3 regions of the Pseudomonas sp. Z2-11 genome follow, and region 3 is predicted to be linked to each of the others. Evidence: predicted binding sites of a transcription regulator. Region 3 holds the regulator's gene; each other region holds the start of a gene.

Region 1 (7,824 bases), 570 kb from region 3:
AACAAGGGCCCGGCGGGTGGCTTTTCGGCGGTCGTCGTCGGCGTAGTCCCGGAGGGCGTGGCCGGCATCCGGTTGCCGGGCGGTAGCGGCACTTTCTTCGCGTTGCCGGGACGTGGCTGGTCGGTGAAGACGCGATTGCCCTGGGCGTCGATGTAGGTGTAGACCTGCGCCAGGCTCGGTAGCGCCACCAGCAGCAGGCCGAGGGCGAGCAGCCAGCGGATCATGGAAGGTGAATCCGCTGGACAGTGAAGGTAACGGTTTCGCTTTGTTGCACGAGACGTTCCCCGTTGATGACCTGGACTGCCAGGCTGTGTTCGCCGCGGTCGATGTTCACCAGTTGCAGGCGCGGCACGTTACTCGGCTGCCCGTACGGCTGGCCGTCCAGCAATAGCCTGAACAGATGCGGGCCTTGCAGGCGCGGCTGCGCCCGGACGCCAACGGTGAAGGTACCGTTATTGGAGCGCAGGGCTTCCTCGGTGGGGATGTCGGTCAGTTCCAGGATGTCATAGGCGTTACGCTGCGCGTCGCTGCCTTGCGCGGCCGCAGGTGCTTCGCGGCTGGCCGGTGTCTGGGCCTCCACGCTGTTGAGCGGCGGCAATTCTACGGCCTGGGCGGGTACGCCGTCGGGCGGCTGATTGCTGTAGGCGGTGTTGCCGTCGGCGTCGGTGTATTTGTAGATCTGCGCGGTAGCAGGCAATGCCAACAGCGATAAGAGGATGATTGAGAAAACACGACCCATGGAAAATCGACCGAAAACGAAAGGTGATGGGTGCAGCATAGGCCAGCGTGGCTGGTTGGCCCAGTTGCTGTGTTGCACGTATTTCCTGTGGGAGCGGGCTTGCTCGCGAAGGCGGCGTGTCAGGCGCTGAGGTGTTGAATGTGCTGGCCTCTTCGCGAGCAGGCTCGCTCCCACAGGGGATCTGCTGTGAACACGAATCTTGTGGCGGCGCAGATCCCCTGTGGGAGCGAGCTTGCTCGCGATGGCGGTGTGTCAGGCAGTGAGGTGTTGGATAGGTTGGCCTCATCGCGAGCAGGCTCGCTCCCACAGGGGGGAGTTTTGGTGTGTCAGGATTTTGCGGACACGCACAGTCCGCCGGTTGCTCGGATCAAGGCAAGCCTGTGTATTGGGTGTTGTTTGTTGTGGTGGGTAGCGCGGGCCAGCCATTGCGGGCACTGCGGGTCGGTGCGGTAGGGGGCGAAGTCGGCCAGTTGCTGCAACAGACGTTTTTGCAGTCGATCGAGTTTGGGGCGGATCTCGCCCACCAGGTCCGGGCGTGGCAGGTCCGGGGCCTTGCCGTCGAGGGCCCAGTCGGACAGGTTGATGTATTGCACCAGTTTGTTGGCTTCAATCTGGGCGGCGAAAAACGCTTCCACGGTTTCACCGGTCAGTTTGTAGGCCGGCGCCTGGGCGACGGCGGCGGCAATGACTTCACGCTCGCGCTGGCGATCCTCCACCGGTTTGCCGCTGTCCCATTTGCTCAACGCCACCTGATCGGCGATGGTCAGGCGTTCGCCGATGGCGTTCAGCAGTGGAGTAAGGGCTTCGGGGGCGTTGCTCGCTTCGGCGTTGGTGGCCAGCAGTGCGGCGGACAGGGCAAGGCAGAGCTTGAGGCGCGGAGTCATGGGCAGTCTCGTCTTTATGGAGGAGCGACGAGGCATCATGCCTGTAACCGGCGCCCATGAAAAAGGCCTCCCGAAGGAGGCCTCTTTTATTTCACGCCGTACGTGACGGCGCTACCGGATCAGCAGCTGTAGTACAGCTCATATTCCAGTGGGTGTACGAAGGTGCGAACCTTGATCTCTTCTTCGCTTTTCAGCGCGATGTAAGCGTCGATGAAGTCATCGCTGAATACGCCGCCCTTGGTCAGGAATGCACGGCCCTTGTCCAGCTCTTCCAGGGCTTCTTTCAGGCTACCGCAAACCTGTGGGATTTCCTTGGCCTCTTCAGGCGGCAGGTCATACAGGTTCTTGTCGGCGGCATCGCCGGGGTGGATCTTGTTCTGGATACCGTCCAGGCCGGCCATCATCAGTGCTGCGAAGGCCAGGTATGGGTTGGCAGCCGGATCCGGGAAGCGCGCTTCGATACGACGGGCTTTAGGGCTGTTCACGTAAGGAATACGGATCGAGGCGGAACGGTTGCGAGCCGAGTAGGCCAGCATGACCGGTGCTTCGAAGCCTGGAACCAGACGCTTGTAGGAGTTGGTCGACGGGTTGGTGAAGCCGTTCAGGGCCTTACCGTGCTTGATGATGCCGCCGATGAAGTACAGGGCGGTGTCCGACAGACCGGCATAACCTTCGCCAGCGAAGGTGTTCTTGCCGTCCTTGGAGATCGACATGTGCACATGCATGCCCGAACCGTTGTCGCCGTACAGAGGCTTCGGCATGAAGGTCGCGGTGCGGCCGTAGGCGTCGGCAACGTTGTGCACGCAGTACTTCAGGGTCTGGACTTCGTCAGCCTTCTTGACCAGCGTGTTGAACTTTACGCCGATTTCGTTCTGGCCGGCAGTTGCCACTTCGTGGTGGTGAACTTCGACGGTCTGGCCCATTTCTTCCAGCGCGTTGCACATGGAAGTACGGATTTCGTGGTCGAAATCGAACGGCGGAACCGGGAAGTAGCCGCCTTTGACGCCTGGACGGTGGCCTTTGTTGCCGCCTTCCACGTCCTGGTCGGACATCCACGAACCCTGTTCGGAGAAGATCTTGAACATGGAACCGGAGATGTCGGATTTGAACTTGACCGAGTCGAAGATGAAGAATTCAGGCTCAGGACCGAAGAAAGCGGTGTCGCCGATACCGGTGGACTTCAGGTATTCCTCGGCGCGGTGGGCGATGGCGCGTGGGTCGCGGTCATAGCCTTGCATGGTCGAAGGTTCGATGATGTCGCAAACCAGGATCAGGGTCGGCTCTTCGGTGAACGGATCGAGGACCGCGGTTTCGTCGTCCGGCATCAGGATCATGTCGGAGGCTTCGATGCCTTTCCAGCCGGAGATGGAGGAACCGTCGAACATCTTGCCGATTTCAAAGAATTCGTCGTCCAGCGCATCACGGGCCGGCATGGTCACGTGATGTTGAGTGCCCTTGGTGTCAGTGAAGCGCAGATCAATCCACTTGACGTCATGATCTTTGATGAGTTGAACCGACTTCGACATATGTCCTCCGGGTGGCTTCGGGCGGTAATGGTGTGCCCTTAGATATGGGTGATGCCGGCGCGAATACTCTGCCAAGGCAACCTGCCTCACAAGGGAGCAATTTGCATGCCAGTGCCCCAGCATGGGTTTTTTGCACCAAATCCTCGCTTTTGAAAGGGGCTGGACGCGGATTGTCGGACAATTGCGCACCGCAATGTGGCGTCTTTTGTGGAATGCGACCTGTTTTGGTGCGGCCAAAACCAATTGCAGATTAACTGGTTAAACCTTGAGCAATTTCCGCTATAATCCGCGCCCCCCTTTTTCGGCTGGCCGTTCGCGCGCTGTTTTCATGAAACTAATCGTAAAAGTCTTCCCCGAGATCACCATCAAGAGCCGCCCGGTACGGATGCGTTTCATCCGCCAGTTGGCCAAGAACATCCGTGCCGTGCTCCGTGACCTGGACCCGGCCGTGGTGGTGAATGGCGTGTGGGACAACCTCGAACTGGAAACCCGCGTCAGCGAACCCAAGGCCTTGAAGGAAATGACCGAGCGCCTGAGCTGCATGCCGGGCATCGCGCATTTCCTCCAGGTCGACGAATATCCGCTGGGGGACTTCGACGATATCCTCGCCAAGTGCATGCTCCATTATGGTGACGCCCTGGCCGGCAAGATCTTCTCGGTACGCTGCAAGCGCGCCGGCAAGCATCCGTTCAGCTCGATGGACGTCGAACGTTATGTCGGCAGCCAGTTGCGCCGGCAGTGCGGCGCGGCCGGTATTTCCCTGAAAGACCCTGAAGTTGAAGTGCGCATCGAGATTCGCGACCAACGGTTGTTCGTGATCCACAGCCAGCACGACAGCATCGGCGGTTATCCGCTGGGTTCGCTGGAACAGACGTTGGTATTGATGTCCGGTGGTTTCGATTCCACCGTCGCCGCCTACCAGATCATGCGTCGCGGCTTGATGAGCCATTTCTGCTTCTTCAACCTCGGCGGGCGCGCCCACGAACTGGGCGTCATGGAAGTGGCGCACTTCATCTGGAAGAAGTACGGCAGCTCCCAGCGCGTGTTATTTGTGAGCGTGCCGTTCGAGGAAGTCCTGGGCGAGATTCTCGGCAAAGTCGATAACAGTCATATGGGCGTCATTTTGAAGCGTATGATGTTGCGTGCCGCGACGAGCATCGCCGACCGCCTGCACATCGACGCGCTGGTCACCGGCGAGGCGATTTCCCAGGTTTCGAGCCAGACGCTGCCGAACCTGTCGGTGATCGATTGCGTGACCGAGAAACTCGTGCTGCGGCCACTGATCGCCAGCCACAAGCAGGACATCATCGACACGGCCACGGAGATCGGCACCGCCGATTTTGCCCGGCACATGCCGGAGTACTGCGGGGTCATCTCGGTCAATCCGAAGACGGCGGCCAAGCGCGGGCGTGTGGAGCACGAAGAGAAAGAATTCGACATGGCGGTACTCGAACGCGCGATCGAGAACGCCAGGCTGGTGCCGATCGATCGGGTCATCGACGAATTGGGCCAGGACATTCAGATTGAAGAAGTCGGCGAAGCGCTGGCCGGTCAGATCATCATCGACATCCGTCACCCGGACGATGCTGAAGACGACCCGCTGAGCGTCGCCGGCGTCGAGGTACAAACGATGCCGTTCTATGCAGTGAACGCGCGTTTCAAGGAACTGGACCCTACTCGCCAGTACCTGCTGTATTGCGACAAAGGCGTGATGAGTCGCCTGCATGCCCATCATTTGCTCAGTGAGGGGCATGCCAATGTGCGCGTTTATCGACCGAGCTAAGTGCCCGGGGCTGTTTGCCTGTGGCCTGCGTCACCGGCCCCCGACGCCGCCGACACGCTGTAACTGTCGGACTCTACTGTAAATCGCTGCCACGACCTGTCAGCACACCGAATCCTCTGATCGAGATACACAAGTGATCGAAAATCTACGCAACATCGCCATCATTGCTCACGTTGACCATGGTAAGACCACCCTGGTAGACAAACTCTTGCGTCAATCCGGCACCCTGGAGCGCAACGAGCTCAACGACGAGCGCGTGATGGACTCCAACGACCAGGAAAAAGAGCGCGGTATTACCATCCTGGCGAAAAACACCGCCATCAACTGGAACGGCTACCACATCAACATCGTGGATACCCCGGGCCACGCCGACTTCGGTGGTGAAGTCGAGCGCGTGATGTCGATGGTCGACTCCGTGCTGCTGCTGGTCGACGCCCAGGACGGCCCTATGCCGCAAACCCGTTTCGTGACCAAGAAGGCCTTCGAAGCCGGCCTGCGTCCGATCGTGTGCATCAACAAGGTTGACCGTCCAGGCGCGCGTCCGGACTGGGTTCTGGACCAGATCTTCGACCTGTTCGACAACCTGGGCGCCACCGAAGAACAGCTGGACTTCAAAGTCGTCTACGCCTCGGCCCTGAACGGTATTGCCGGTCTGGACCACACCGAAATGGCTGACGACATGACCCCGCTGTACCAGTCGATCGTCGACAACGTACCCGCGCCGAAAGTCGACCGTGACGGCCCGTTCCAGATGCAGATCTCGGCACTGGACTACAACAGCTTCCTGGGTGTGATCGGTGTTGGCCGTATCGCCCGTGGTCGCGTCAAGCCGAACACCCCGGTCGTGGCTATCGGTGCCGACGGCAAGAAGCGCAACGGTCGTATCCTGAAGCTGATGGGTCACCACGGTCTGCACCGTGTAGACGTTGAAGAAGCAGCTGCCGGCGACATCGTCTGCATCAGCGGCATGGACTCGCTGTTCATCTCCGACACCCTGTGCCACCCGGACACCGTTGAAGCGATGAAGCCGTTGACCGTCGACGAGCCGACCGTTTCGATGACCTTCCAGGTAAACGACTCGCCATTCTGCGGTAAAGAAGGCAAGTTCGTGACTTCCCGTAACATCAAGGAACGTCTGGACAAAGAGCTCCTGTACAACGTTGCACTGCGCGTTGAAGAAGGCGACTCGGCTGACAAGTTCAAGGTCTCGGGCCGTGGCGAACTGCACCTCTCGGTTCTGATCGAAACCATGCGTCGCGAAGGCTTCGAAATGGCTGTAGGCCGTCCGGAAGTGATCATCCGTCTGGTTGACGGCGTGAAGCACGAACCGTTCGAAAACGTCACCATCGACCTGCCGGAAGAATCCCAGGGCAAGGTGATGGAAGAGATGGGCCTGCGTAAGGGCGACCTGACCAACATGGTGCCGGATGGCAAGGGCCGTGTACGTCTGGAATACAACATCCCTGCTCGTGGTCTGATCGGTTTCCGTAACCAGTTCCTGACCCTGACCAACGGCGCTGGCATCCTGACTTCGATCTTCGACCGTTACGACGTGATGAAGTCCGGCGACATGTCCGGCCGTCAGAACGGCGTTCTGGTTTCGGTTGAAACCGGCAAGGCGCTGACCTACTCCCTGGAAACCCTCCAGGCGCGTGGCAAGCTGTTCGTTGAACATGGCCAGGAAATCTACGGCGGCCAGATCGTTGGTCTGAACAGCCGTGACAACGACCTGGGCGTGAACCCTACCAAGGGCAAGAAGCTCGACAACATGCGTGCTTCGGGTAAAGACGAAACCATCGCCCTGGTTCCACCTGTTCGCTTCACCCTGGAACAGGCTCTGGAATTCATCCAGGACGACGAGCTGTGTGAAGTGACGCCTAAGTCGATCCGCCTGCGCAAGAAGATCCTGGACGAAAGCGAGCGTACCCGCGCCGCCAAGAAAGCCAAGAACTGATTTAGCCCAGGCTGAATGAAAAACGCCCCCGGTTGTGAGACCGGGGGCGTTTTTTTGTGCCTGGGATTTATGCAGTGCCTGTCAGAGCCCCTTCGCGAGCAGGCTTGCTCCCACACGACTAAGCGTCCGACAAAAGTCTACTGTCGGAGCGAGCCTGCTCGCGAAAGCGATGGTTCAGACACAAAATAACTGACGGTCGATCAAAATCGGTCCAGCGTCCGCGGATTACGCTCGCGCTCCACTTCCTTGGGCTTGTAGGCGCAATACCCAGGCCGTGGCCCGACCCGTGGATGATTGCGGCAGGTGTCCGGGCGCTTTTCGTAAATGGTGCACAGCCGGCTCTTGCGATCCAGATACAGGCAATCGTTGTTGCTCATGCGCTGGAGCGTGAAGATTTCCGATTTCTGGTTGTAGCGCTCGACGATCCCTTCCTTTTGCAGGCGCTTGGCGATGTTTTTCGGCGGGTCGCCCAGCTCGAACTCATCGACGATGCCGATGCGGATCAGGTCCTTGATCTTGACCTCCACCGGCAGCGTGCAGCAGCTCGACACGCAGGAACCGCACATCGGGGCGGAATACTTGGCCCAGGTATCGAGTCGGTCGATCTCCGCGGCGGCGATCAGGTTGGGCTTCATCATCACGGTTTACCAGCATGCATCAGGGCGCGCGATCATACCGGGACTGGTGAAATTTTGAACGACCATCTGCCGGTTTTTTTTACCTCGCGGCAAAACCCCGCCTGGACCGGCACGGCCCCTGCATTCACTCGCCTATCTGGCAATTCTCTGGCGGCGATTCTCCGACACCGGGGAAAAACCACCGAACCAAGAGCCCGTACCGTCTGTCAGACCGTCTAGGCTCAGACATTTCCATGCTCGTTCGAGGTCTCATCAATGACTCAAGAACCACTTGTTCGCGAAGCCGAGGTTGCGGCTTTT
Region 2 (7,824 bases), 3.0 Mb from region 3:
CCTTGATCAGCAGCAACTTGCACGGCAAGGCGCCGTTCCAGAACGAATACTGCTTGTGGCTGCGAATACCCATGCGCTTGCCCAGGTCCGGCGCGCCAGTGAACACCGCGGCCTCCCAGTTCAGGCAGGCCTGGCGCAGGCGTTCACCGAGATTCTGGTACAGATAGAGCAGGCTGGCTTCGTCGCCTAAACGCTCGCCGTACGGCGGGTTGCAGATCACCAGGCCCTTCTGGTTCTGGTCCGGGCGCGGCTCGAAGGTGGCGACTTCGCCCTGATAGATCTTGATCCACTCGCTCAGGCCCGCACGCTCGACGTTGTTGCGGCCCGGCTGGATCAGCCGTGGGTCAGCTTCGTAGCCGCGAATCCACAACGGTGGCTTGGCCAGCCCGGCGGCGGCGCGCTCGCTGGCTTCTTCGTGGAGTTTTTTCCATAACGCCGGCACGTGGCCGAGCCAGGCGGTAAAGCCCCATTGCTGGCGACGCAGGTTCGGCGCCATGTCGGCGGCGATCATTCCGGCTTCCACCAGGAACGTGCCGACGCCGCACATCGGGTCCGCCAGTGCCCCGCCTTCGGCGGCAATGCGTGGCCAACCGGCGCGAATCAGGATGGCGGCGGCGAGGTTTTCCTTCAGCGGGGCGGCGCCCTGCTGCAAGCGATAGCCACGTTGGTGCAGGCTATGGCCCGAAAGGTCGAGGGACAGGATTGCTTCGCCACGGTCCAGGCGCAGGTGGATGCGCAGGTCCGGGTTGAGCTTGTCGATGGATGGCCGCTCGCCCGACGGCGTGCGCAGCTTGTCGACAATGGCGTCCTTGACCTTCAAGGCGCCGAAATGCGTGTTGTCGATGCCCGAGCCGTGACCGCTGAACTCGACCGCCAAGGTACCATCGGCGAGCATGTGGTCTTGCCAGTCGACGTCCAGCACCCCGTGGTACAGGTCTTCAGCGTCTTTCATCGCGAAGCGCTTGAGCACCAGCAATACCCGGTTCGCCAGGCGCGACCACAGGCACAGGCGATAGGCCGTTTCCATGTCGGCGATGCCACGAACGGCCGAGGTGTGCTCGCGCGCCTCTTCAAGGCCAAGCCCGACGGCTTCCTCGAGAAGCAGGCCTTCGAGGCCCTTGGGGCAAGTGAGGAAGAGTTCGAAACGATCGGACATGGGATTCAGAGCCTTTGGCTAAGTGGGCCGGGCAACGCATTGCCGGGCCGGGTTCAATCAGGTGCTTTTCTCAAGAGCACCCGCGTGGCACGAACGTGTGCCGTTCCGTACTCGCCGCTCAGGTTCAAAGAGCTTAGATGCGAGGACAGATAGAAAATTCTGTGCAACAAATTGTGAAAAGTCGTCCCTTTCGTCGAATAGTACCCGAGTGCAACGGGGGGACATTCTCATTCGACATCGGCGACCGCCCTTCGGCGCAGGGCTGATCATACAGGGGTCTGACGCAAAAGCGGGCGCCGAACATGATGTTACTTATCGCACTAACATCTTTCTTGTTACGTGCTTATGACAAAACGATCATTCCATCCATGTGACGCTTTGGTTAGAACTCACCACAGGTTGACGTCGCAACGGCGTCAACACCCTTGGCTCGTCACGCCGGCAACGAGCCACCAACGGCAGAATGATTCTGCCCCGGCCTCGATAGAGGTCGACGCTAAGCAACAGTCAACAAGTGAGGGCAACACCCTATGAGAAGACTTAAGCGTGATCCGTTGGAAAGAGCATTTTTACGCGGTTACCAATATGGCGTTGGTGGTAAATCCCGTGAGCTTTGCCCCTTTACTCTACCGTCGGTACGTCAAGCCTGGATCAACGGCTGGCGAGAAGGACGCGGCGACAACTGGGACGGTATGACCGGCACTGCGGGTATCCACAGACTCAACGAACTTCACGCCGTCGGCTGACACAGGGCCCTGATAATCAAAAACCCGACAATCTGATATTCAAATCGTTTTAACCACGCACGTCCCATCCGGGCGGCGGGCTACGGCCCAGAGGGCTCCCTTGAGGAGCCCTTTTTAATGGGCATGACAAAACCCATGGGATCTGTTCGGTGACCAGCCTTGGGAATCAACCCAACGCGGCAATCGCATCCACCGACTCGCGAATCAACGTCGGGCCCTTGTAGATGAACCCGGAATAAACCTGCACCAGGCTCGCCCCTGCCGTGATTTTCTCGGCGGCATGCCGGCCTTCGGTAATACCGCCCGCCGCGATGATCGGCAAGCGTCCCGCCAATTCGCCGGCCAGCACTTTCACCGTGTGGGTGCTCTTGTCGCGCACCGGAGCGCCGGACAGGCCGCCCGCCTCGTCACCATGCTCCAGGCCTTCTACACCTTCGCGGCCCAGCGTGGTGTTGGTGGCGATCACCGCATCCATGCCGGTCTCGATCAAGGCCTGGGCCACTTGGACGGTTTCTTCGTCGCTCATGTCCGGGGCAATCTTGATGGCCAGCGGCACATGCCTGCCGTGCGTCACCGCCAGTTCCGCGCGACGTCGCGCCAGGTCGGCCAGCAGTTGCTTGAGCGAATCGCCGAACTGCAGGCTGCGCAGCCCTGGCGTGTTCGGCGAACTGACGTTGACGGTCACATAACTGGCGTGAGCGTAGACCTTGTCCAGGCAGATCAGGTAATCGTCGACGGCGCGCTCCACCGGCGTATCGAAGTTCTTGCCGATGTTGATCCCCAGCACACCCTTGTACCTGGCAGCAGCCACACGGGCCAACAAATGATCGACGCCCAGGTTGTTGAAGCCCATGCGGTTGATGATTGCCTCGGCCTGTGGCAAACGGAACAGCCGTGGCTTGGGATTGCCCGGCTGCGGACGCGGCGTCACGGTGCCGATTTCAACGAAGCCGAACCCCAGCTGGGCGAACCCGTCAATGGCCGCGCCATTCTTGTCCAGGCCGGCGGCCAGGCCGACCGGGTTGGGAAATTCCAAGCCCATGACTGTCACCGGCAATTTTGCCGGGGCCTTGCACAGCAACCCGTTGAGCCCCAAACGTCCACCCGCGCCGATCAGGTCCAGGGACAGATCATGGGAAGTTTCCGGGGAAAGTTTGAACAGCAGTTCACGGGCCAGGGTGTACATGGGCGGCTTTGACTCGGGCGACGAAATGAGGCGGCGATTATAGCCGGGCAACGGCAACGCAAGCGAGGCGCCCGCACAAAACAATAGCGCTGGCATATGCCTTGCACCCTTTTGGTCATCGGCGCCCATGCCAGTGACGGAATGAGCGCCACACTGATTTAAGGGACAACGGCGTCGTCGTCCGGCTTCCTCGGCCCGGAAGCGGCGCTTTTTTATGCGGAAGGTGATGCGCGATGAACGAAATTCCAGCCACCCCCCTGGCTTGGGTCAATGGCAGCGATGCCCCGGAAAAGAGCGCGGTCAACCTCGGCTTCATGGCCCTGAGCGACTGCGCCCCGGTGGTCGTGGCCGCCACCCAGGGCTTCGCCCAGCCCTACGGCTTGACGCTGAACCTCAAGCGCCAGGCCTCCTGGGCCAACCTGAGGGACAAGCTGGTCAGCGGTGAAATCGACGCGGCCCACAGCCTGTACGGCCTGATTTATGCCGTGCACCTGGGGATCGGCGGCGTCGCGCCGACCGACATGGCCGTGCTGATGGGGCTGAACCAGAACGGCCAGAGCATCAACCTGTCCCATGGTTTGCAGGCGCAAGGCGTGACCAGTCCTGAGGCACTGGAGCAGCATGTGCACCAAACTCGCCCGAAACTGACCTTCGCCCAGACCTTTCCCACCGGCACCCATGCCATGTGGCTCTATTACTGGCTCGCCGCCCAGGGCATCCATCCGTTGTCGGATGTCGACAGCGTAGTGGTGCCACCGCCGCAGATGATCGCGCACCTGCAAGCCGGGCGCATCGATGGTTTCTGCGTCGGCGAGCCCTGGTGCGCCAGTGCCGTGAAGCAGAACCTCGGCTTTACCCTGGCGACTACCCAGACCATCTGGCCCGACCACCCGGAGAAAGTCCTGGGTTGTACCCGCGCGTTTGTCGAGCAATACCCCAACACTGCCCGCGCGCTGGTGATGGCCATCCTCGAAGCCAGCCGCTTCATCGAACAAAGCACTGAAAACCGCCGCAGTACCGCGCAATTATTGAGCGCCCCGGAATATCTCGACGCTCCGCTCGATTGCATCGAGCCGCGCCTGCTCGGGATTTATGCCGATGGCCTGGGCAACAGCTGGCAGGATCCCCACGCCATGCGCTTTCATGGGGATGGCGAGGTGAACCTGCCGTACCTGTCCGACGGGATGTGGTTCATGACCCAGTTCCGGCGCTGGGGTCTGCTGCGCGAAGACCCGGACTACCTGGCCGTGGCCCGCCAGGTCCAACAGCTCAAGCTGTATCGTGAAGCCTGCGCGGCGCTGGGCGTGACGTCGCCTCGCCAGGACATGCGCAGCAGTCAACTGATCGACGGCACGACCTGGGACGGCTCGGACCCGGTCGGGTATGCCCGCAGCTTCAAACTGCACGCCTTGAGCGATGCGGCTCCCCTTCTCGCCAGCCGCTGACAGGAGCCTCGATTATGCTGCGTATCCTGCTGATCAACGACACCGCGAAAAAAGTCGGGCGTCTCAAGGCGGCCCTGATTGAAGCCGGATTCGAGGTGATCGACGAATCCGGTTTGACCATCGACCTGCCGGCGCGCGTCGAAACGGTGCGTCCGGACGTGATCCTGATCGATACCGAGTCACCCGGGCGCGACGTCATGGAGCAAGTGGTGCTGGTCAGTCGTGACCAGCCACGACCGATCGTCATGTTTACCGACGAGCACGACCCGGATGTGATGCGCCAGGCGATCAAGTCAGGCGTCAGCGCCTACATCGTCGAAGGCATCCATGCCGCACGCCTGCAACCGATCCTCGACGTGGCCATGGCCCGCTTCGAAAGCGACCAGGCCCTGCGCGCGCAACTCCTGGCCCGGGACCAGCAACTGGCCGAACGCAAGCGCATCGAACTGGCCAAGGGCATGCTGATGAAGATGAAGGACTGCAACGAGGAACAGGCCTACACCCTGATGCGCCGCCAGGCCATGAGCCGCCAGCAGAAGCTGATCCAGGTGGCGGAGCAGATCATTGCCATGAACGAGTTGCTCGGCTGAAAGCCTTGTAGCGCCTGGCCAGACGCCTTCGCGAGCAGGCTCGCTCCCACAGGTTCGGAGAACACTCTGATTCCATGTGGGTCTGGGTGAACACAGCATTTGTGCACCCCACCGATCGACTGTGGGAGCGAGCCTGCTCGCGAAGGTCTCCCCCGAACCTCGCAGGTTGGCACAGATCTCGCTTAAGCAACCCCACAGGTAACCAACGGCGGTTGCCCCACCTACGACAAAGACGTCGCACACCCTCCTCGCCTCTCTGGCGATCCGGGTTGCGGCGTTTTTTTGTTTTGGCCCCGCGGGGCCGGTGGTGCGACCACAGACGGCGCACTGCTCAAAGCACTGACTCATTTCTCGAGACTTTTACAGCTGAGGTGCGCGATGAATTCAAGCTTCTGGAAATCCGGCCACACCCCGACATTGTTCGCGGCCTTCCTCTATTTCGACCTGAGCTTCATGGTCTGGTACCTGCTCGGCCCATTGGCGGTACAGATCTCCGCCGACCTGCACCTGACCACCCAGCAACGCGGCCTGATGGTCGCGACGCCAATCCTCGCCGGCGCCGTGCTGCGCCTGTTCATGGGCCTGCTGGCCGACCGCATTTCACCGAAGACCGCCGGCATAGTCGGCCAGGTGATCGTGATCGGCGCGCTGTTCTGCGCCTGGAAGCTGGGCATCCACAGCTACGAACAAGCCTTGCTGCTGGGCCTGTTTCTGGGCGTGGCCGGCGCTTCGTTCGCCGTGGCCCTGCCGCTGGCTTCCCAGTGGTATCCACCACAGCACCAGGGCAAGGCCATGGGCATCGCCGGTGCCGGTAACTCGGGCACCGTGCTTGCCGCGTTGATCGCTCCGGTGATGGCGGTGGCCTTCGGCTGGACCAACGTGTTCGGCTTCGCGGTGATCCCGCTGGTGATTACCCTGGTCTTGTTCGCCTGGCTGGCCAAGAACGCACCGGAGCGGCCCAAGGCCAAATCCATGGCTGACTATCTCAAGGCCCTCGGTGACCGCGACAGCTGGTGGTTCATGTTCTTCTACAGCGTGACCTTCGGCGGCTTCATCGGCCTGGCCAGCGCCCTGCCCGGCTACTTCAACGACCAATATGGCCTGAGCCCGGTGACCGCCGGCTACTACACCGCGGCCTGCGTTTTCGGTGGCAGCCTGATGCGGCCCTTGGGTGGCGCGCTGGCGGACCGTTTCGGCGGCATCCGCACCCTGCTGGGCATGTACACCGTGGCGGCTGTCTGCATCGCCGCGGTCGGCTTCAACCTGCCGAGTTCCTACGCGGCGCTGGCCCTGTTCGTCTGCACCATGCTCGGCCTGGGTGCGGGCAACGGCGCGGTGTTCCAACTGGTGCCACAACGTTTCCGTCGCGAGATCGGCGTGATGACCGGGCTGATCGGCATGGCCGGCGGCATCGGCGGCTTCGCCCTGGCGGCGGGCATGGGCGCGATCAAGCAGAGCACCGGCAGCTACCAACTGGCGCTGTGGTTGTTCGCCAGCCTCGGTGTCCTGGCCTGGTTCGGCCTGCACGGGGTCAAGCGTCGCTGGAGGACCACCTGGGGTTCGGCAGCGGTCACCGCGGCTCGGGTATAACCTGCAACCATGAGCCTGCAACTGAGTTTTGCCGAAGCCAGCGCCACGGGTCCCCGAGAGGAAAACCAGGACGCCCTGCGCCTGGTCACTCCCGCCCCGGCCCTGGCCGCCAGCAAGGGTTACCTGTTCGCCATCGCCGACGGCGTGAGCCAATGCGCCGATGGCGGATTGGCCGCGCGTTCGACCTTGCAGGCACTCGCCTTGGACTATTACTCCACGCCGCAGACCTGGGGCGTGGCCCAGGCGCTGGACCGGCTGCTGCTGGCGCAGAATCGCTGGCTGCAAGCCAACGGCGGCGGCCAACCGCTGCTGACCACGGTCAGCGCGCTGGTCCTGCGGGGGCGGCGCTTCACCCTGGCGCACGTCGGCGATTGCCGGGTCTACCGGTGGCACGCCGACTATTTGCAACGGGTCAGCGAAGATCACGTCTGGGAACAACAGGGCATGCAACACGTGCTCAAGCGTGCCTTGGGGCTGGATCAGCATCTGATACTCGATTTCCTCGACGGTGAGCTGCGTGAAGATGAAACCTTCGTGCTGCTCAGCGATGGCGTCTGGGCGGTATTGGGAGACACGGCCATTGCCGGCATCCTGCGCGACCAGCCAGACCTGGATCGCGCGGCGCAGACGCTGGTCAACGCCGCGCACCTGGCCGGTAGCCAGGACAACGCCAGCGCGCTGTTGGTGCGGGTCGATGCGGTGGGCGAAGCGAGCATCGGCGACGCGCTGATCCAACTGCAACAGTGGCCGCTGCCCCCTGCACTGAAGGCGGGCCAGGTGTTCGAAGGCTGGCAGATAGAAAGCCTGCTCGGCCAGAGCCAGCAATCGTTGCTCTACCGGGTACACGATGGTCAGGGCCAACCCTGGCTGTTGAAAACCTTGCCCGTGCAGCTACGGGACGACACCCGCGCCGGCCAGGCGCTGTTGTCGGAGGAATGGTTTCTCAAGCGGGTCGCGGGTCGGCAGTTTCCGGAGGTGCATGGCGTCCCCCAGCGCCAACATCTGTACTACGTGATGCGTGAATACTCGGGCGTGACCCTGGCCGAGCTGTTCAACCAAAGCGGTCCGTTGCCCCTGGCTCAATGGCTGGAGCTGGCGCAGCGACTGGTGC
Region 3 (7,824 bases):
TTGCCACGCTTGCCAGCCGCTTGCTGGGAGAGGTGGTCAACCCGAACGACCACGTCAATTATGGCCAGAGCAGCAACGACATCATCCCCACCAGCATTCATGTCAGCGCCGCGCTGGCCCTGCACGAGCAATTGCTGCCGGCGCTGTTGCACCTGGTCCAGGTGATCGAACGCAAGGCCGAAGAGGTCCATCCCTTCATAAAGACTGGCCGCACCCACCTGATGGATGCCATGCCGGTGCGCTTGAGCCAGGTGCTCGACGGTTGGGCGCAACAGCTCAAGGCCAACATCGGCCACTTGCAGGATCTGTTGCCGAGCCTGCAGTCCCTGGCCCAGGGCGGTACGGCGGTTGGCACCGGCGTCAATGCCCATCCACGCTTCGCCGAATTGTTCAGCCAGCAGCTGACGCAACTGACCCAGGTGCAATTCACCCCGGGCAAGAACCTGTTCGCGTTGATCGGCTCCCAGGACACTGCCGTGGCGGTTTCCGGGCAGCTCAAGACCACCGCCGTGTCGCTGATGAAAATCGCCAACGACCTGCGCTGGATGAACTCAGGGCCGCTGGCCGGCCTGGGCGAGATCGAGCTCGAGGGCCTGCAGCCGGGCTCCTCGATCATGCCCGGCAAGGTCAACCCGGTCATTCCCGAAGCCACCGCCATGGTCGCAGCCCAGGTCATCGGCAACGACGCGGTGATTACCATCGCCGGCCAGTCGGGCAATTTCGAACTCAACGTGATGCTGCCGATCATCGCCCAGAACCTGCTGAGCAGCATCGCCCTGATGTCCACCGCCAGCCGATTGCTGGCGGATAAGGCCATCGCCACGTTCAAGGTCAACGAAGCCAGGCTCAAGGAAGCGCTGTCGCGCAATCCTATCCTGGTCACGGCACTGAATCCGATCATTGGTTACCAGAAGGCCGCTGAAATTGCCAAGAAGGCTTATCAGCAAGGTCGCCCGGTGATCGATGTCGCCTTGGAACACACCGACCTGTCGCGCGCCGAACTGGAGATCCTGCTGGACCCGGAAAAGCTCACCGCGGGCGGTGTGTAACCCCGACACTTGTGTGGAGGACTCATCATGGAGCATTGGAAACGTACGATCGAACGGGCCAATCACCATTTCCTGCAGGGCGAGTGGGTGGATGCCCGCGAAGCCTACCTGCAAGCCCTGGCCCTGGCGCAGGTGTTGTTCGAGCGTTGGGCGGATGCCGACGAAGCCGTGGCCGCCTGTGTCGTGTCGCATCATAACCTGGCGGATCTGCACTTGCGCCTGAACCAGCCGGAGGAGAGCGCCGAATACCTCTGCGCGGTTCACCAACGGTTATTGCAGACCATGCAGGACGAACGCCTGGCGCCGGCCCTGCGTGCCGCCGCGATGCGCCAGAGCCACAGGACCTATGTCGAACTGCTGAATTTCATCAGCGAGCATGGCGAGTACCCACGCACTCAGCGCCTGCTGCACAACGCTGCCGTTTCGTCCCGGCACAGCCACGTCCCTTACCATTACGGAGTCCACTGAGATGGCTTTCACCTTGCCTGCATTGCCTTACGCCTACGACGCCCTGGAACCGCACATCGATGCGCAGACCATGGAGATTCACTACACCAAGCATCACCAGACTTATATCAACAACCTCAACGCGGCGGTGGATGGCACTGAATATGCCGATTGGCCCATAGAAAAACTGGTGGCCAGCGTGGAGCAATTACCGCAGGCGCTACGAGCCGCGGTGATCAACCAGGGCGGTGGTCATGCGAACCACTCGCTGTTCTGGGAAGTGATGACGCCCCACGGTGGCGGGCAGCCGGACGGTGCGCTGGCAGCGGCGATGGACGCGCAGTTGGGCGGTCTCGATCAGTTCAAGGAAGCCTTCACGAAAGCGGCACTGACCCGCTTCGGCAGCGGCTGGGCCTGGTTGAGTGTGACCCCGCAAAAGACTCTGGTGGTGGAAAGCAGCGGCAACCAGGACAGTCCGCTGATGGGCGGCAACACGCCGATCCTGGGCCTGGACGTCTGGGAGCATGCCTATTACCTGCTGTATCAAAACCGCCGTCCGGAATACATCAACGCGTTCTACAACGTGATCAATTGGCCAGAAGTCGCCCGGCGCTACCAGGCTGCGCTTGCTTGAGTTCTTATAAACAACCCAAGGCTGACTATGGACACTGAAACTCTGGCGATAGGCGGCGGGCGAATGTTCCGCTATGCCTTGGGCTCGCTGTTGCTGTTGGCCGGCATGACATTGTTGGCGGCCCAAGGGCTGGCGTGGCTGGACCTTGAGCCAAAAATATTGCGTGCGCTCCAGGGCGGTGGGCTTTGCGCCTTGGGTACGGCGTTGGGCGCGGTGCCGGTGCTGGTGATACGGCGCATGCCTCAGGCCATGAGCGACTCGCTGCTGGGCTTCGGGGCCGGGGTGATGCTCGCCGCCACCGCGTTTTCGCTCATCGTGCCGGGCATTGCCGCAGCCGAGCAGTTGGGCTTCACGCCTTGGGCGGCCAGCGGGCTCATCTGTTTCGGCATCCTGTCGGGGGCGTTCGGACTGTACCTGGTGGACCGCAAGGTCTCTGCCAGCCCTGAACGACTGGTTGCGACGCCAGGACGACCGGTTATTGCGCCGCGGATCTGGTTGTTCGTGTTCGCCATCATCGCCCACAACATCCCGGAAGGCATGGCGGTGGGCGTTTCGGCGGGCGGCGGCATGGCGGATGCCGATAGCCTGGCGATGGGCATCGCTTTGCAGGATGTGCCGGAAGGGCTGGTGATTGCGCTGGTGCTGGCCGCGGCGGGGATGTCGCGGGTCAAGGCGTTCCTGATTGGCGCAGCGTCAGGGCTGGTCGAGCCGGTGTTCGCATTGCTTTGTGCCTGGCTGGTGACGTTGGCCGAGGTGCTGTTGCCGTTGGGGTTGGCGCTGGCCGCCGGAGCGATGCTGTTGGTGGTGACCCATGAGGTGATTCCAGAATCGCGCCGCAATGGGCACGAAAAACTGGCGAGCCTGGGGCTTTTGATTGGGTTCTGCTTGATGATGGTGATGGATACGGCGTTGGGGTGATGCAAAATCTGCAAGTGAATGAGGTTTTGTGGCGAGGGAGCTTGCTCCCGCTCGGCTGCGAAGCAGTCGTAACATCTGTGTTGAGAAAGAGGGGCTGCTTCGCAGCCCAGCGGGAGCAAGCTCCCTCGCCACGGGTCAATCAGCGGCGGCTGAATTACTCGCCTTCGTCGAAATAGTTGTTGATCAGCTCCACCAGCGCATCCATGGCTTCCTGCGCCTGTTCACCTTCGGTACTCAAGTGGATCTTGGTGCCTTTACCCGCAGCCAGCATCATCATCGCCATGATGCTCTTACCGTCGACTGTTGCCTCCGGCGTGCGCCCGACCCTGATCGTGGTATCCGGAAACTTACCCGCGACACCGACAAATTTCGCCGACGCGCGGGCATGCAACCCCAGCTTGTTGATGATTTCAATTTCCCGAGCAGGCATCGCGGTGTGAATCCTTTAGCTGAGGTCGCGGTGGCGGACCTGGACATTCTTCAAGGTTTGTTGCAGGAGCTGACCCAGGCGTTCCGTGAGGTACACGGAGCGGTGATGACCGCCAGTGCAGCCGACGGCAATCGTGACATAGGCGCGGTTGTTGGCGGCAAAACGCGGCAGCCATTTGAGCAGGTAGCTGGAGATGTCCTGGTACATTTCCTCGACGTCCGGCTGGGCGGCCAGGTAGTCGATCACCGGCTGGTCGAGCCCGGACTGCTCGCGCAGTTCAGGTTTCCAGTAAGGGTTGGGCAGGCAGCGGACATCAAACACCAGGTCGGCATCCACCGGCATGCCACGCTTGAAGCCGAACGACTCCACCAGGAACGCCGTACCGGGTTCCGGCTGGTTCAGCAGGCGCAACTTGATGGTGTCGCGCAACTGGTACAGGTTCAGGTTGGTGGTGTTGACCTTCAGGTCCGCCAGGTCGGCAATCGGCCCCAGCAGTTGGCTCTCGTCATGGATCGCTTCCGCGAGGGAGCGGCTGGCGTTGCTCAAGGGGTGGCGTCGGCGGGTTTCCGAAAAGCGCTTGAGCAGGGTTTCTTCGTCAGCGTCCAGGTACAGCACGTCGCATTGGATATGCCGGTTGCGCACTTCCTCGAGCAATTCTGGAAACCGCGACAAATGGCTCGGCAGGTTGCGAGCGTCGATGGACACGGCTACCAGCGGTTGCGCCAGCTCGGTATGGATCAGGGCGCGCTCGGCCAGTTCCGGAAGCAGGCCGGCCGGCAGATTGTCGATGCAATAGTAGCCGCTGTCCTCAAGGACGTTGAGGGCCGTGCTTTTACCGGAGCCGGAGCGGCCACTGACGATAATCATGCGCATGTTTAATGGCCGTTCTGCTCGTCCAGGACTACCTGATACAAGGCTTCGTTGCTCGGGGCGCTGCGCAGTTTTTCGCGTACTTCCTTGCGGTCGAGCATGCTGGCGATCTGACGCAGCAGCTCAAGGTGCGCATCGGTCGCCGCTTCCGGGACCAGCAATACGAACAGCAGGTCGACCGGGGCGCCGTCGATGGCGTCGAAATCGATGGGGGCTTCAAGGTGTAGCAGCGCACTGATCGGCGCGGAACAACCCTTGAGGCGACAATGGGGAATGGCGATGCCGTTGCCAAAACCGGTGGAACCGAGTTTTTCACGGGCAACCAGCGCCTCGAAAACGTCCTGCATTTCCAGATCCGGCACTTCGCGGTGGATCAGGTTGGCGATTTGTTCGAGGGCTTTCTTTTTACTGCCACCCGGCGCGTTCACCTGGGAACGGCCGGGGGTCAGGATGGATTCTAGTCGGATCATGGATTGGGGGGGTTAACGACCGGTTGCGCCCTGGAGGAGGCTCTGGGTCTTTTCCTTATGCTTTTTGAGTTGGCGATCCAGCTTGTCGGTCAGCAGGTCAATCGCGGCATACATGTCTGAATGCTCTGCGTTGGCAACCACTTCTCCGCCGGGGATATGCAGCGTGGCTTCGATTTTCTGCAGCAGCTTCTCGACGTTCATCGTGACTTGCACGTTGGTGATCTTGTCGAAATGCCTTTCCAATCGGTCGAGCTTTTCGCCGATGTAGGTGCGCAGGGGTTCGGTCACTTCCAGTTGGTGTCCACTGATGTTGACTTGCATACAGCTTCTCCTTCGTTGCCAGTGCATAAAGCGGCAGGCAGAAATACCTGCCACTGGAACGCTGTGGCGTGGCCTATTACATCAACCGCTTGCGTTCGCTCGAAGGTGCGATTCCCAGGGATTCGCGGTATTTGGCGACGGTACGGCGGGCCACCTGAATGCCTTGTGCCTCCAGTAAACCAGCGATCTTGCTGTCACTCAACGGCTTTTTCTGATTTTCCGCGGCGACCAGTTTTTTAATGATCGCGCGGATGGCCGTGGACGAGCATTCACCGCCTTCGGAGGTACTGACGTGGCTGGAGAAAAAGTATTTCAATTCATAGATGCCCCTTGGGGTATGCATGAATTTCTGGGTGGTCACCCTTGAAATCGTCGACTCGTGCATGCCCACCGCCTCGGCGATATCGTGCAGGACCAACGGTTTCATCGCTTCGTCGCCATACTCCAGGAAGCCGCGCTGATGCTCGACGATCTGGGTGGCGACTTTCATCAGGGTTTCGTTGCGGCTTTGCAGGCTCTTGATGAACCAGCGCGCCTCCTGTAACTGGTTGCGCATGAAGGTATTGTCGGCGCTGGTGTCGGCGCGCTTCACGAAACCTGCGTATTGGGCATTGACCCGCAGCTTGGGTACCGATTCCTGGTTCAGCTCCACCAGCCAGCGATCATTGTGTTTGCGCACGATCACATCGGGGACGACATACTCGGGCTCGGTGGACTCGATTTGCGAGCCGGGGCGCGGATTCAGGCTTTGCACCAGTTCGATGACCTGGCGCAGCTCATCTTCCTTGAGCTTCATCCGGCGCATCAGCTGGCTGTAGTCGCGGCCGCCCAACAGGTCGATGTAATCGGTTACCAGGCGCTTGGCTTCGGCCAGCCATGGCGTCTTGGCGGGCAGCTGGCGCAATTGCAGCAGCAGACACTCACCGAGGTTGCGAGCGCCGATGCCGGCGGGTTCGAATTGCTGGATGCGGTGCAGCACGGCTTCGATCTCGTCCAGCTCGATATCGAGCTCCGGATCGAAGGCTTCGAGGATCTCTTCGAGGGTCTCGTCCAGGTAGCCCTGGTTGTTGATGCAATCGATCAACGTCACCGCGATCAGCCGATCGGTGTCCGACATCGGCGCCAGGTTCAATTGCCACAGCAGATGGCTCTGCAGGCTTTCACCCGCGGACGTGCGAGTGGTGAAGTCCCACTCGTCGTCATCGCCGCCTGGCAGGCTGCTGGCGCTGGTCTGGTAGACGTCTTCCCATGCCGTGTCTACGGGCAGGTCACTGGGAATGCGTTCGCTCCATTCGCCATCGTCGAGGTTATCTACCGTCGGGGCGGCTTCCTGATAGGACGGTTCCGGGACCTCCGGGGTGGTTTTCTGCTCGACGTTGTCGGCCAATGGGTCGGTGTTGTCGAAGTCGTCGCCTTCTTCCTGGCGTTCGAGCATCGGATTGGACTCCAGGGCCTCCTGGATTTCCTGTTGCAGGTCCAGGGTCGACAATTGGAGTAGGCGGATAGCCTGTTGCAGCTGCGGTGTCATCGTCAGCTGCTGGCCCATTCTCAAGACTAGCGATGGTTTCATGGCTGGGGCTTAACACCTTATTCGCCGGCGCACATGCGCCATCCACTACAGGGCGCCGGAGCGCCAAACTTAAGCAAATTATATGCCTGAAACTGAAGTGTTTGCCTAGGGGGCGATCTCAATTAATTGAGGGCGCCCCGGCATCCGCCAGGCCACCTTTGCTTAAAGGCGGAACTCATGACCCAGATACACTTCCTTGACCAGTTCGTTGGCCAGGATGGTGGCGGAGTCGCCCTCGGCGATCAGCTGGCCATCGTTGACGATGTAGGCGGTTTCGCAGATATCCAGCGTCTCGCGCACGTTGTGGTCGGTGATCAGCACGCCGATCCCTTTGGCCTTGAGGTGATGGATGATCTGCTTGATGTCGCCCACGGAAATCGGGTCCACGCCGGCAAACGGCTCGTCGAGCAGAATGAATTTCGGCGCGGTTGCCAAGGCGCGGGCGATCTCCACGCGGCGACGTTCGCCACCGGACAGGCTCATGCCCAGGTTGTCGCGAATGTGGCTGATATGGAACTCCTGCAGCAGGCTTTCCAACTCCTGGCGACGGCCAGCCTTGTCGAGCTCCTGGCGGGTTTCCAGGATCGCCATGATGTTGTCGGCCACCGACAGCTTGCGAAAGATCGACGCCTCTTGTGGCAGGTAGCCAATGCCAGCCTTTGCCCGGCCATGCATCGGCCGGTGGCTGACGTCCAGATCATCGATCAGTACTCGACCCTGGTCGGCCTGCACCAAGCCGACAATCATGTAGAAGCAGGTGGTCTTGCCCGCGCCGTTGGGGCCGAGCAAGCCTACGATCTGGCCGCTTTCGATGGACAGGCTGACGTCACGCACTACTTGGCGGTTCTTGTAGCTCTTGGCCAGATGCTGAGCTTTCAGAGTTGCCATTACTGGGCCTTCTGCTCGTCGGTTTTCTTCTTCGGCTGGATCACCATGTCGATGCGCGGGCGCGATTCGGTGACCTTGCTGCCAGTGGCGCGACCGGCGCTGGCGAGTTTCTTGTTGGTGTCATAGACGATTTTCTCGCCCTGGGTCACGTTATTGTCCTTGTCGACAACCTTGGCGCGGTCGATCAGCACGACACGGTCCTGGGACGCATGATACTGGATGGTGAC

Evidence for each region. Region 3 encodes sigma-54, which starts transcription at its own class of promoters, with help from an activator protein. Its sites were predicted from a motif close to ANTGGCATNNANNTTGCTNT; they were not measured.
Region 1: a site for sigma-54 is predicted at 3,243-3,262, ahead of glnA (type I glutamate--ammonia ligase). Genes of this name have one in related genera too.
Region 2: a site for sigma-54 is predicted at 3,177-3,196, ahead of M1E16_RS18640 (CmpA/NrtA family ABC transporter substrate-binding protein). Genes of this name have one in related genera too.

The regions. Positions count from the first base shown of each region.
Region 1 is NZ_CP096395.1:376,670-384,493, forward strand. It holds gene M1E16_RS01650 (DUF4124 domain-containing protein) at 1-224, opposite strand, end outside; gene M1E16_RS01655 (DUF4124 domain-containing protein) at 221-739, opposite strand; gene M1E16_RS01660 (chorismate mutase) at 1,066-1,623, opposite strand; gene glnA (type I glutamate--ammonia ligase) at 1,743-3,149, opposite strand; gene thiI (tRNA uracil 4-sulfurtransferase ThiI) at 3,478-4,932, shown strand; gene typA (translational GTPase TypA) at 5,066-6,886, shown strand; gene M1E16_RS01680 (YkgJ family cysteine cluster protein) at 7,087-7,524, opposite strand; gene M1E16_RS01685 (glycogen/starch/alpha-glucan phosphorylase) at 7,780-7,824, shown strand, end outside.
Region 2 is NZ_CP096395.1:4,213,579-4,221,402, forward strand. It holds gene rlmKL (bifunctional 23S rRNA (guanine(2069)-N(7))-methyltransferase RlmK/23S rRNA (guanine(2445)-N(2))-methyltransferase RlmL) at 1-1,156, opposite strand, end outside; gene rmf (ribosome modulation factor) at 1,687-1,902, shown strand; gene M1E16_RS18635 (quinone-dependent dihydroorotate dehydrogenase) at 2,069-3,088, opposite strand; gene M1E16_RS18640 (CmpA/NrtA family ABC transporter substrate-binding protein) at 3,322-4,533, shown strand; gene M1E16_RS18645 (ANTAR domain-containing response regulator) at 4,548-5,123, shown strand; gene M1E16_RS18650 (nitrate/nitrite transporter) at 5,502-6,713, shown strand; gene M1E16_RS18655 (protein kinase domain-containing protein) at 6,723-7,824, shown strand, end outside.
Region 3 is NZ_CP096395.1:943,416-951,239, forward strand. It holds gene M1E16_RS04020 (class II fumarate hydratase) at 1-1,049, shown strand, start outside; gene M1E16_RS04025 (hypothetical protein) at 1,077-1,517, shown strand; gene M1E16_RS04030 (superoxide dismutase) at 1,519-2,130, shown strand; gene M1E16_RS04035 (ZIP family metal transporter) at 2,158-3,048, shown strand; gene M1E16_RS04040 (HPr family phosphocarrier protein) at 3,203-3,478, opposite strand; gene rapZ (RNase adapter RapZ) at 3,494-4,351, opposite strand; gene ptsN (PTS IIA-like nitrogen regulatory protein PtsN) at 4,354-4,818, opposite strand; gene hpf (ribosome hibernation-promoting factor, HPF/YfiA family) at 4,831-5,139, opposite strand; gene M1E16_RS04060 (RNA polymerase factor sigma-54) at 5,216-6,709, opposite strand; gene lptB (LPS export ABC transporter ATP-binding protein) at 6,872-7,597, opposite strand; gene lptA (lipopolysaccharide transport periplasmic protein LptA) at 7,597-7,824, opposite strand, start outside.